2 regions of the Psychrobacillus sp. FSL H8-0510 genome follow, and region 1 is predicted to be linked to the other one. Evidence: riboswitches for the same ligand, from Rfam matches in the RefSeq annotation. Region 1 holds a riboswitch; the other holds the start of a gene.

What was found. Region 1 has a riboswitch for preQ1 ahead of queF (preQ(1) synthase). Riboswitches for the same ligand answer to the same signal wherever they lie in the genome.
Region 2: linked by a shared signal. The riboswitch ahead of MHI40_RS15530 (QueT transporter family protein) and the one ahead of queF (preQ(1) synthase) in region 1 are both predicted to bind preQ1.

What each region holds. Positions count from the first base shown of each region.
Region 1 is NZ_JBBOYZ010000001.1:297,378-303,791, reverse strand. Features, by position in the region: gene MHI40_RS01530 (sigma-70 family RNA polymerase sigma factor) at 1-119, opposite strand, end outside; gene MHI40_RS01525 (hypothetical protein) at 554-1,177, opposite strand; gene MHI40_RS01520 (TcaA NTF2-like domain-containing protein) at 1,269-1,466, opposite strand; gene MHI40_RS01515 (VUT family protein) at 1,548-2,087, opposite strand; gene queC (7-cyano-7-deazaguanine synthase QueC) at 2,084-2,755, opposite strand; gene queF (preQ(1) synthase) at 2,898-3,398, opposite strand; PreQ1 riboswitch class I at 3,529-3,575, opposite strand; gene MHI40_RS01500 (hypothetical protein) at 3,712-3,843, shown strand; gene MHI40_RS01495 ((deoxy)nucleoside triphosphate pyrophosphohydrolase) at 4,214-4,612, shown strand; partial or broken gene MHI40_RS01490 (DUF3427 domain-containing protein) at 4,646-6,414, shown strand, end outside.
Region 2 is NZ_JBBOYZ010000001.1:3,037,302-3,043,715, forward strand. Features, by position in the region: gene MHI40_RS15500 (hypothetical protein) at 1-213, opposite strand, end outside; gene MHI40_RS15505 (hypothetical protein) at 650-1,108, shown strand; gene MHI40_RS15510 (hypothetical protein) at 1,259-1,438, shown strand; gene MHI40_RS15515 (hypothetical protein) at 1,515-1,724, shown strand; gene MHI40_RS15520 (DUF3006 domain-containing protein) at 1,952-2,197, opposite strand; gene MHI40_RS15525 (MBL fold metallo-hydrolase) at 2,184-3,386, opposite strand; PreQ1 riboswitch class I at 3,501-3,545, shown strand; gene MHI40_RS15530 (QueT transporter family protein) at 3,553-4,035, shown strand; gene MHI40_RS15535 (glycine betaine ABC transporter substrate-binding protein) at 4,077-4,970, opposite strand; gene MHI40_RS15540 (ABC transporter permease) at 4,975-5,562, opposite strand; gene MHI40_RS15545 (ABC transporter ATP-binding protein) at 5,620-6,414, opposite strand, start outside.

The DNA of each region.
Region 1 (6,414 bases):
TCATTTTTTAAATAAGAAATAGCCGTTCGATATAATGCCTCTTCATATGAATGGATTAACGCTAAAAAAGCTTCTTCATCCCCTTTAATCGCTTTCCTTACTAACATCTTTTCACTCAAAATATCACCTCATTTCAATCGTCCCTATTTATTAGACTTACAACTGCGAAAAAAGTTTTTAAAAAATTGGGTAATTAACTAATATTCTAAATTATTACTCAGGAATCTGCAGGATGGTGCAGGAAGAAAAAAATGCAAACAAAAAGAGCGATCCTGAAGGACCACTCTTTTTGTGCTGTCATAGCTGCTCGGAGGCGAAGAAAGGAAGTTTCAAATCCTACGGCACCTGTTATCCGAGATTTTATAGATTTTTTATCGCTAAATATTGAGCGTTAGAATATAAGAGCTTTGATGGTTAACCTTTTAGCTTTAAGGGTTGAGCTTTAAGCTTTATAGCTTTCGTAAATACTATAGTTGGGAGCAGGGATTTACCCAGACCCTGCAAACGGGGAAACTTTCTTCTTTTTCGCTATAACAGCAAATTCCAAGCTTACTTATTGTTTAATAGTGATTAGTGTACGAGCATTAATTTCACTTAGCGCTACATCTACGTCATCTTCAAAGGATTCAATATCTAAAGTCATCTTAGTGGTGATTTCTTTTATGTGGATCGGGTCAATTAGTTTTGTTTCCTCAGATTCCCAAAACAACTTTTTGTAGCCTTCCACCGCTGTTAAATCTGTTTTACCATCTTTAGAAATCATATTATTTAACTGTGTGTCTAATCGATCTTGTGCAAGTTCATTATTCACTTCTACTTTTTCCTGAGACTGAGCATAATCGTTATTCATCTTACGAAGGAGAGTTTTTTCAATTTCAATAAAGTTTTTACGCTCAATTGCATCAGCCACCGTCATTTTGACTCCGGAAACCTCTACTAAAGTTGTAGCGTTAGATTCTACAATCGATTTTTTGATTTGTTTTCTGCGATCCATCAAATCTTTTATGGATTGTATACTTTCTTTCGCTTCCTTTTCAAACTCCTCAACGGTCTTAAATCCACGAATATTCTCTTTCGGTTTTTTAGAGGCTGCGAAAGTTGTCTCATTAATCTTTTTTAAAATGCGCGCATCCAATGTTTTTAACTCACGTAAAGCTTTTGTTATAGAAATCTCCATGGGCATTTCTCTCCTCAGTTGTCAATTATGGTAATTATTAGTCTACTGGAGATTACTAGGGTATTCAAGTAATTACCTTGTTACAACCATATCATTCGTAAATGTCTATATTCGTAATTTGATAATAACCCGAACTATTGATTACTACCGTGTATACTTTATTCCGATTGTAATACGTGTATTCACCAGCTGCATTTATAAAATCAAATTCCTCGTTAGTAGAAACTAGTGCATAATCATCATACATCTCTACACCAGTAACAGTATTATTAGTGAAGTCAAAGGTCATCCCCTACATAATCTGTAAAATCATAAATAGCCTTCCAAGTCTATTGGAAGGCTAAATTATAATATTTTAATTTTTATATAATCATTCAGAAAGAAGACGTTTTTCCTTCATTACATAAACCCGACTCAAAATAAGCGCTCCGATTGTCTGAATAACGGTTTTCACGATAATTTGCCCTACAATAGCGGCTGGCACGGCTTCCCATGGAAGAATATTTGCTCCCAGAGGACTCAAGCCTATTATGACAAAAATGACTGAATCCAGGAATCCACCAACAATCCCACTATAGAATACACGCCAAGCCATGGGTAGTTTCAATCTTGTATATATCTCTGTATCTGCTGTTTCAGCAACAACAAATGAAATTGCCGATGCAAATACAATTAATAATGTATCTCCCAACATAAATGACACTAATGCTGATAATGCTAAAGCTATGAAAATGAATAAGTACGTCTTTGCTCTACCATATTTGTTTTGTACAAGATCTCTAAAAATGAAGGTAGCACCCACGAACAATGTTCCCATAGGGACGATAAACATCCCGAACTGTAAAGGTGCAAAAGCTGCTGTTACGACATTAGCAATCACAATCGATACTAAATAAAATAAAATTCTCATAATGTTACTCCTTCAATAGATTTAGAAGTTAAATAATCTTCTAATCCTTTATTTCTCAGCTTACATGCTGGGCATTCCCCACAGCCATCTGCTATTACACCGTTATAACAAGTCAACGTTTTCTCTCGAACAAATTCGAGCGCTCCAAGCTGATCTGCAAGTTCCCATGTTTGTGCCTTGTCCAACCACATGAGTGGTGTATCGATCACAAAAGTAGTATCCATAGAAAGATTTAATGTGACGTTTAAGGATTTCACGAAAATATCACGACAATCTGGATAACCACTAAAATCAGTTTCACACACTCCAGTTACGATATGCTTTGCACCTACCTGGCTCGCTAAGACCCCAGCAAAAGATAAAAAGAGCAGATTTCGACCAGGTACAAAAGTCGACGGCAATCCCCCATCTTCCCCGTCCTCTACCTTTATGTCATCTCGCGTCAAAGCATTCGGTGCCAACTGATTTAAAAGCGACATATCCAGAATGTGATGCTTTACACCAAGCTCCTTAGCTATTTCCTTTGCACATTCGATTTCAAGACTATGTCTTTGCCCATAATCAAAAGTCACTGCCTCAATCTCTTTAAAACGTTCTTTTGCCCAAAACAGACAGGTCGTGCTATCCTGTCCTCCACTAAACACAATAATTGCCTTTTCCTGCTTCACCCGTTTAAACTCCCTTATATCGACAAAACAGCACCATAAGGAAGAATGCTGTCATCTTCTGAATTTTTTAGATTGTCTATCTCTAGCGCCTAGCCCCTAGTTTCAGGATTTTAGCACTTCTGCCTTTCATATGATTATTCCATTAACGATTATCAATTTTCTCTGGATATAAGTCATGGTTCATCAAACGAAAATCTGCTATTTCTACATATTTCGTTCCAGGTCTTCCATAATTACACCAAGGATCAATAGAAATACCTCCACGTGGAGTGAATTTACCCCATACTTCGATATATCTTGGATCTAGCAATTCGATTAAATCGTTCATGATGATGTTCACACAGTCCTCATGGAAATCCCCGTGATTCCTGAAACTAAATAAATATAATTTTAACGATTTACTTTCTACAATTTTTTTATCCGGTATATACGAGATGTACATCGTTGCAAAATCCGGCTGATTGGTAATTGGGCACAAACTTGTGAATTCTGGGCAGTTAAACTTCACAAAATAATCCCGAGTAGAATGTAAATTATCTACCGACTCCAATACCTCAGGTGCATAATCAAATGAATATTTTGTGCCTTGGTTCCCTAACAGTGTTAAATCCTTCAAACCTTCATCATGACTTCTTCCAGACATAATAAAAAAACCTCCTATAAAAAATGTTTCCCAACACTTTCAAAAGAGGCTTCACAGACCAATCTATACAAACAAAAGGATAAAAACAAAAAAGCCACGTCCAAATTATATGGACATGGCGAATAGTCATGTATCCATAGTTTTTTATAGAGGGTATAAGCTATGAACCTCTCCCGGTCAAGTACGGGTATGCAATCATAATATAGAATATTGACCAAGACGTCAAATAGGCATTCTAGTCAAATGAATTTCCAAATCTCCATTTAAGAGATTCAAAACTTTTTTATAATATCATGCATAAATTTTAACTAGATTGCCTATATTGATAATAGAATACGAGATTAAAGGAGGAACAGAGATGAAACATCCATTAAGCTTACCCGAACAATTACCCGAAACAACAGAAGAGCTATTAAAGCTTATATTACAAACTATCTTAGCCTAGGAGAGATTTAGATTATCAAAGAGACTCAGAAACATAGAAAAGTAGATACCTCTACTATGTGGAGTATCTACTTTTTGTTATACGTACTCCCTACCCCGGCTTATCCAATAAGTTCCTCATTGCCTTCACTGTATATCTCTCCGTACTATATCTACTTAACATTTTCTCCAATCAGCTTTAAATACCACCCCATTCATAAATTATTAAACAAACAGCAGATCATATATGTTCCCCCTCTATTAATACCCATATAGAAACCACAGTTAGATATATAACAATCAGTAAATTCCTATCATTTAAAGTTACTTGCTGATCATTACTTTAAAATCAGCTATGATATAGGTATAAACTGAAATTAGGGTGATACATAATGAAAAAATTAGTCCATGTAGTTGGGGCAATTATTGAAAATGAGAAAAGCGAAATATTTTGTGCGTTAAGAAGTCCCATTATGTCACTTCCCGATCTTTGGGAGTTCCCGGGTGGTAAAATTGAAGCTGAAGAAACACCCGAACAGGCTTTACAACGAGAAATTACAGAAGAATTTAATTGTACAATTGTGGTTGGTCAAAAAGTAGAAGATACGACTTATGAATATGAAAAATTTATCGTCAGACTCGAAACTTATAAAGCGAAATTATTAAATGGTACTCCAATTGCAACGGAGCATGCCGACACAAGATGGGTTACTCGGGAAAATTTACATACACTGAACTTTGCTGCTGCTGATATTCCAGCAGTTGAAAAAATAGCGAATGAAAGTATGTAATTTGGAAAATTTGAATGAAAAGAAGTGGTCAAGTTGGATCAACTAATTCGCAAAATGAAAAATTCCTTACATAAAGGCTTTATTGATAAAAGTAATCCCGTTTCAGGACAGTTTAAGCCTAAGCTGCTATCAAATAAAGCACATGAAAATGTTTTATCCACACTTCTTCAAGAGATGAAAACGTGCCAAACCTTCACTTTTTCCGTAGCTTTTATTACTGAGGGTGGTTTAGCAACTTTAAAAACTATGCTATTAGACTTGCAGCTAAAAGGTATCAAAGGCCGCATTATGACATCTACTTTTTTAAATTTCAATCAACCTAAAATGTTTAAAGAATTATTAAAACTAGACAATGTCGAAGTCCGTCTGACTGGCGTGAAAGGCTTCCACTCTAAAGGTTATATATTCGAACATAAAGACTATTATTCTTTAATAGTAGGAAGCTCAAATCTAACGGATAGCGCTTTAAAAGCTAACTATGAATGGAATATCTATTTAACTTCTTTGGAAGATGGAGAAATCATCCACCACTTTAAGAATCAGTTTGAAGAAGCATGGAATGAAGCCATCCCTCTAACTGTAGAATGGATTAACAACTACAATCTGAATTATGAACAACAGCCCTTTGTTAATCAGGCAACCTCCAACGTATTTGAAGTGAACGCAGAATATCTCACAAACCAATTGGCCGATAGTCTTGCTATTCAACCAAATAAAATGCAAAATATGCGCTGAAACAATTAAAGAATCTTCGTGATACCGGTGCTAAAAAGGGATTAATAATCTCTGCGACTGGTACAGGAAAAACATATCTATCTGCTTTTGATGTTCGTAACTTTGCCCCTAAAAAGATGCTCTTTGTTGTTCATAGGGAACAAATTTTAAAGAAGGCACTTCAAGACTACCGAAAAGTATTAGGGGGTCATGAAGATGAGTTTGGAATACTTTCAGGTAATTCAAAAGATACAAGCGCAAGATACTTATTTGCAACAGTTCAAACTCTCTCTTCAGAACGGCATTTACAACAATTCGCAAAAGATGAATTCGACTATATTTTAATAGATGAAGTACATCGTGCAGGTGCAGATTCTTACCTGAATATTATTAATTATTTTGAGCCTAATTTCTTACTTGGAATGACAGCGACTCCTGAACGTACCGACAGCTTTAACATCTTTGAGCTCTTTGATTACAATATAGCTTATGAAATTCGGCTACAGGCCGCTCTTGAAGAGGAAATGCTTTGTCCATTTCATTACTTTGGTGTGATAGATTATGAGAGGAATGGAGAAATAATTGATGACACATCTACCTTGCAAAAACTTGTATCGCAAGAGCGTGTTCATCATATTCTCGAAAAAGTTAACTACTATGGCTATTCAGGAAAGCGGGTACGAGGATTAATTTTCTGTAGCTCTAAGCAAGAAACACATGCCCTTTCAGAAGTGTTAAATACCCAAGGCTTAAAAACTATTGCCCTTACAGGTGATAATTCACAACCTGAAAGAGAAGATGCAATTCGCAAATTAGAACAATACCAACTAGATTATATTTTAACCGTAGATATCTTTAATGAGGGTATTGATATTCCGTTTTTAAACCAAATCATCATGCTACGCCAAACACAGTCAAGTATAATTTTTATTCAACAACTGGGACGTGGACTACGCAAGCATAATGAAAAAGAGTATGTAACTATTATTGATTTCATCGGCAACTATAAAAACAACTATTTAATCCCTATTGCTCTTTCAGGTGACCAATCCATGAATAAGGATAATGTCCGCCGTAGAACGGTTAAT
Region 2 (6,414 bases), 2.7 Mb from region 1:
GTATAATTTCATATTCGGCGATGTGATGGGATCAGCGTATTTAAGTTTCCGATACTCTAAAGAAATTTCCCATTTTAACATGGATGCAGCATTCTCTGCTTTTTGAACTAGCTTTTCCGCCTCAGAAAAGGAACTAGCCTTGCCTGTACTAGGCATTATCATAAATCCAAGGATTAATATACTAACTGACACAAATAAATACCATTTATTCACTTACTTATTCTCCTTATTCCGATGGAAATTTTGAAAAACTTTCTCACCTATTCTATAAGAAATACTATAGGGTGTATATTGGCAAAAAGTTCTAGTTCTCTTAGGATCATTAACAACACCTCCGTACAAGAAATGATTCGGTTACTATCCAGAGACTATATCAAACATGTGAAATACGGAATCTAGGCAATCAGTTAGGAAATGGCTAAGTGAACAGGATTTAGGTAGACTTTCAAACAAGGACTGAATTGTAGTGAATTATCAGAGTAGTTTCTAACACAGGGGCGCAACAAAAGAAACAACATAAACGGTTATTCAACTAACGGGTGCTTTACTTCAAGAAGGAGTAAAGCCTTTTTTCTAATTGAACTAAAGCGGCAGTTTAGTTGAATAAGGCGTGTGTTAAAATAAAGAAAAACACTAGGGAATGATTTGAGTGACACGGTTAAAAATTGGTGATGTTTTTGAGATAGTTACATCAAATGGAATAGGGTTATTTCAATATGTTCATAAAGACGAAACCATTGGAGAGTTAATTCGTATATTACCCTGCTTATTTAAGGAGGGTTATGTTATAGAAGATGAAATAGTGAAAGAGAAGGAATTATATCTTATTCATTTCCCTTTAGGAGCTGCATTAAATCAAAAGTTAGTAACTAAAAAAGGTAGTTATCCCATTCCACAAAATTTTAAATTACCTAAAAAATTTAGAAGTGAACATACGGTAAATGGTGAATTTATTTGTTGGCATCTCATTGATTATGATACTTGGAACAGAGAAAAAGTCGAAAGAATGACTGAGGAACAAAAGCAACTATCACCTTGGGGAACTTGGAATGACACCTTACTTAAACAGAGATTAGCTGAAGGATGGACATTAGATAGATGGTTTTAGTTTATTCAACTAACGGGTGCTTTACTTCAAGATGGAGTAAAGCTTTTTTCTTATTGAATTAACGAAGCGGGTTAGTTGAAGAAGAAAATCCTTTAAAAAGATTGTAGGTTTCAAGAGTTCGAATATACTGTAAATAAAGGAGAGATAAATATGATTTGGTTAATAGTTCTTATTATTCTTTTTGTTATTATCACCTTTGCTTTATTAGTTGACAGAAGAAATAATAAAATTAGTAACAATAATCAGAATCCGATTAATTCAAATGCAAAACCAGGAGAAAGTTCCAACATCTATTTGATGGGAGATAATAGACATAAAAGTGGAGAATAACTCGCAAAATTTACCGTGTTTGTGAAGTAATGTACCTTAACTTTAGTTAAACAAGGCCATCTTAAGGGGGGAAATAGTGACTAAAAGGCAATTTAAATCGTGGTTCTCATTTATGTTTGTAATAATAATCGTGCTAATTGCAAAAAGTTTATGGAAGAACGAAGAGGTTTATTGGGGCGAAATTGTTACTGTAATTATAGCTGGTCTTGTAGGAGGAATAATAGGGATAGCTGGGATATTAATAATAAAGATTTTTAAGAAGTTATTGGAAAAACAGGGACTTTAGCAGAACAGAAATATTAGGAGCTAGTCGTAAGTGTTATACAACTAACAGGTGCTTTAGTAAAAAAGGACAGCAATATAAAATGTACTTGAGATACATATCCCAACTCATTTTTAAGTACATTTTAAATCACCCTTTATCTTTTAACATAACCTACAAAAAAAGAGTTGCCGAAGCAACTCTTTGATCTTAAACTACAGCAAGGCAATTATTATATTGTCAAACTCCAGTCAGCTTCTTTCTTTTAGCTGTTCCAGTAATCGACGAACCTTTTCCTTCTGATTAGTTGTTTCTTCCACAAGAGGTTCGATTTCATACTTATCTTCTATTGATGAAATGTTCACTATGTCCCCTTGTTTTAGTTTAACTTTTATATCAGAACAGAGAATTTGAAGGATTTCTGTTTCATTTGGAGTTTTTAAAAAGACTGCATAATCTCCTTCAAAACGATCGAGCGTATATTTATTCGAATTCACTCACAATCTCTCCTTTGTTATTTAATAATATAGCTGCATCCCCATCATTTCTCCACATTTGCGTAGTAGTCCATTTCAAATAGCCAGCTCCCTCTTTTGCTTTGGGTCCACTTGTGACGTATATTGTTTTCCCTGCTTGCAAGCTAATGTTCGGAAACTTAAATGTTTGATTACCAGCTACGGAAACTAAATGCCATTCTTCTAAATTAACAGCTGACTCACCGGAGTTGGTAATTCCTACTATTTCGCCTCTAAGGTCTTTACTAGAAATATTAATACCTATGGCTTCCGTATTAGCAATTTCAGTTGGCCCAACATTACCATTTGTTATTACGTTATAATCTACTCCATCTGTTTCCACTACTATATTACCAACTATTGCTGTGGCATATAATTGTGAACTTATCCGCTCCAGTCTTGACTTCACCTCTGCATTTGGATGACCATAGGAATTATCTTTTCCATAACTTAAAATGGTAACCTCTGGATTTACTGCTTCTATAAAATCTTGCGAGCTACTAGTGTCCGAACCATGATGTCCTGCTTTCAAAACGGTTGCTTTAACATTCGTCTCTTCTAGTATGTCTTTCTCTACCCTGATATCTGCATCTCCCATCAATAAAAAGGAAGTTTCTCCGTAAGATAATTTTAATACTATAGATGCTTCATTATTATCAGCTGATTTGTCTCCCATATGTATGACAGAGATATCTAACTCCTCATCTAGAGGAATCGTATCGCCAGTTTTTGGCACGATGAATGGTATATTTTTGTCTAATATAAGCTGTAACATTTCCTTATACGTTTGAGAAGTATGTGTTTTTCCAGAGTCCACGAAATTTTTTATAGATATAGAATTCAACACGGAATGTAAGCCTCCGATATGATCGGCATCTGGATGGGTTGCCACAACATAATCGAGCTTCTCAACCCCGTGTTTTCGTAGATAATTTACTACATCTTTTCCAGCATCTTTTGTCCCCCCATCTACTAACAAATTTTTTCCGTCTGGCGATTGTACTAATATTGAATCCCCTTGCCCTACATTTATAAAATGAACCTTCATTTTGTCTCCAGGTTCCACTGGCACTTGTGAAGCTTGTATTGTTTTATCTGGTTGCTGATTGAATGTACAGCCACTAAGTAAAACGGCTATACATAGACTTACTAAAAATGTGATCTTTCTCATATAAAACCTTCCTTTTCGTACTTTGCATGATTCTACCATAGGACACTAAGATTCATATATTAAAGATTCCCTTGACAGTTGATAGCTATTCGCATAGAATAACTGTTTGTGAAAACTAACGTGGTTCGAGAACCTCCCACGGAAAAAAACTAAGGAGAAATGAATAATGAAAACAAAGACTATAGCAGTAACTGGTGTTATTGCCGCTCTTTATGTCGCGGTATCTCTACTAGTGGCTCCTTTTGCATTTGGTGCAGTACAGTTTCGTATTGCGGAGATGTTCAATCACTTAATCGTATTTAATAAAAAATACTTTTTTGGTATTGTATTAGGAGTATTTATAACAAATATGTTCTCTCCAATGGCCGCTTATGACCTAACATTTGGAGTAGCACATTCCATCATTACGTTATCGCTAACGATTTTGGCGACTAAATATGTAAAAGGAAACATAGCACGCATGATTATTAATACAGTGCTATTTACATTTACCATGTGTATTATCGCATTTGAACTAATGCTTGCGCTAGATTTCCCATTCTTCTATACATGGTTAACCGTTGCAGCTGGTGAGTTCACCGTATTAGCTGTCGGTATTCCGATTATTATCGCTTTAGATAAACGATTGAATTTTAAGACGCTAATCTAAATAACTTCACCCGATTCTAGAAAACTAGAACCGGGTGTTTTTTATTTTTCTATTAATCCTTTTTCCACTAAAAAGTCGTGGGCTACATCTTCGGGTTTATCTCCATCAATGTCAACTCTCGCATTCATCTTCAACATATCCTCTTCGGATATTTTACCCGCTAACTCGTTTAGCACGTCCTCAAGCTCTGGAAACTTTTCTAAAGCATCCATACGTACGACTGGAGCTGCATCATATTTAGGGAAAAATCCTAAATCATCCGTTGTCGTTTGCAAGTCAAATCGTTCGATACGTCCATCAGTCGTAAAGGCAGGTATAACATCGACGTCTCCGTTTTTCAATGCTTCATACATAACATTAGGATCTAGACTTTGCGTTTCAGAAAATACAAATGGATATGTATTTATTAAATCATCAAAGCCGTCTCCTTTTCTTTCATAAAATGCATGAGGGGCCCCAAATACCATACCACCAGTTTTAGAAGCTTCTACCAATTCTGAGTAAGTTTCTGCATTGTACTCATTATCTTTTGTATAAGCTAGTGTATACGTATTTTCAAATCCAAGTGGACTTAACCAAGTAGCCTCAAACTTTTCCTCATAGCCTTTCCTTACTTTTTCTAATACACTATCTGAGCTTTCTCCTACTTCAGATTCTTCTTTTAAAACATCCTTTAAGCCTGTGCCAGTGTACTCAACATAAAGATCAATATCACCTTTTTCCAAAGCGGGAGTCATAATTGCTACTTCTCCTAGACCTTCCTTATATTCCACATCAATATCTGTTTTTTCCTCAATATATTGGCCTAAAATTTGTGGGAGTATAAATTGTTCCGTCCACGGCTTCCCACTAATTACTAATGCTTCATCTGAATTCGAACAAGCACTTAAAAGCATCACTCCTGCAATTCCTACTAATCCTATTATCTTTTTCATCTCTTCATCCTCCAGTTTTCATTCCTTTTGGTGTAGCTTTTTTCTCAATCCATTTCAATAGCAGATCAAACAGAATTGCTAGTAACGCAACTGGTAATGCCCCTGCTAATACGAGCGAATTATTGTATGATTGCAATCCACGGTAAATTACGTCTCCCAACCCACCTGCTCCAACAAATGTTGCCAAGGTAGCAATACCTACAGTTAGAACTGTAGCCGTTCGAATACCTGCCATTATAAATGGCAAAGCAAGCGGAAATTCAATTTGCCAGAGCAACTGACCTTTCGTCATACCCATTCCTCTTCCAGCTTCAATCATAGATTCGTCGATATTGGAAATCCCGGTATATGTATTACGTAAAATAGGTAAAAGTGCATAAATTATTAAGGCTATTAAAGCTGTTTTAGCACCAATTCCTATTAATGGAACGAGGAAGCCAAAAAGCGCTAAGCTAGGTATTGTCTGAAAGATCGCGGTGATTCCTATAACTGGCTCTGCTATTCTACGATACCTTGCAACTAATATACCTAAAGGTAAGGCAATAGCAATACCAACGGCTAAAGCTACAAATGATAAGTAAATATGCTGCATAAACGCCTCTTGTATTAAATCTGAACGACTTTGAACCGTCTCTATAAAGGTACTCACTTATACCACCTCTTCCTTCGCTAATATTGCACGAAGTAGGATAGATTGATTTACAAAGCCCAGCACCTTGTTGTTACCCTTCACTAGAAGGCCATGTGTAGTTCCGTTTTCTAGTAAAGCAATAGCCTCTTCTATTAACATAGCTGCATCGACTTCTATATAAGGAGCTTCCCATTCGCCGTCAAAAAAGGAGGAAAAGTCCTTTAGCTCCTTTTTTCCAACAGATTTTTTCCGATTAATTCTTTCGATTCCGATATAGTTTTTCACAAAATCATTGATAGGGTTTTCTATTAACTCTGTAGGTGTCCCAATCTGCTCAATCATGCCATCTTTCATGACTATAACCATATCTGCAATTTTCAATGCTTCATCAATATCATGTGTAACAAAGACAATTGTTTTCTTTATCTTTTCTTGTAAATACTTTATCTCATTTTGCAATTGTTCCCGGCTAATCGGATCCAGTGCACTAAATGGTTCATCCATTAATATAATATCTGGATTCGCAGCTAGTGCACGCACAACACCAATTCGTTGTTGCTGACCACCACTTAACTCAAGTGGGTATTTTCGTAAAAACTGTTCGGGTTTAAGTCCTACCATATTCATTAATTCGTAAATACGGGTTGCCGTTTTTTCCTTTGGCCAGCCCTTCAAGTTTGGGACTAGTGCAGCATTTTTTTCAATAGTCATATGAGGAAATAAGCCAATGCGCTGAATTACATATCCAATTGTTTTCCTTAGTTCAACAGGATCGATAGCAGAAATTGCCTTGTCGCCTACGTAAATTTCTCC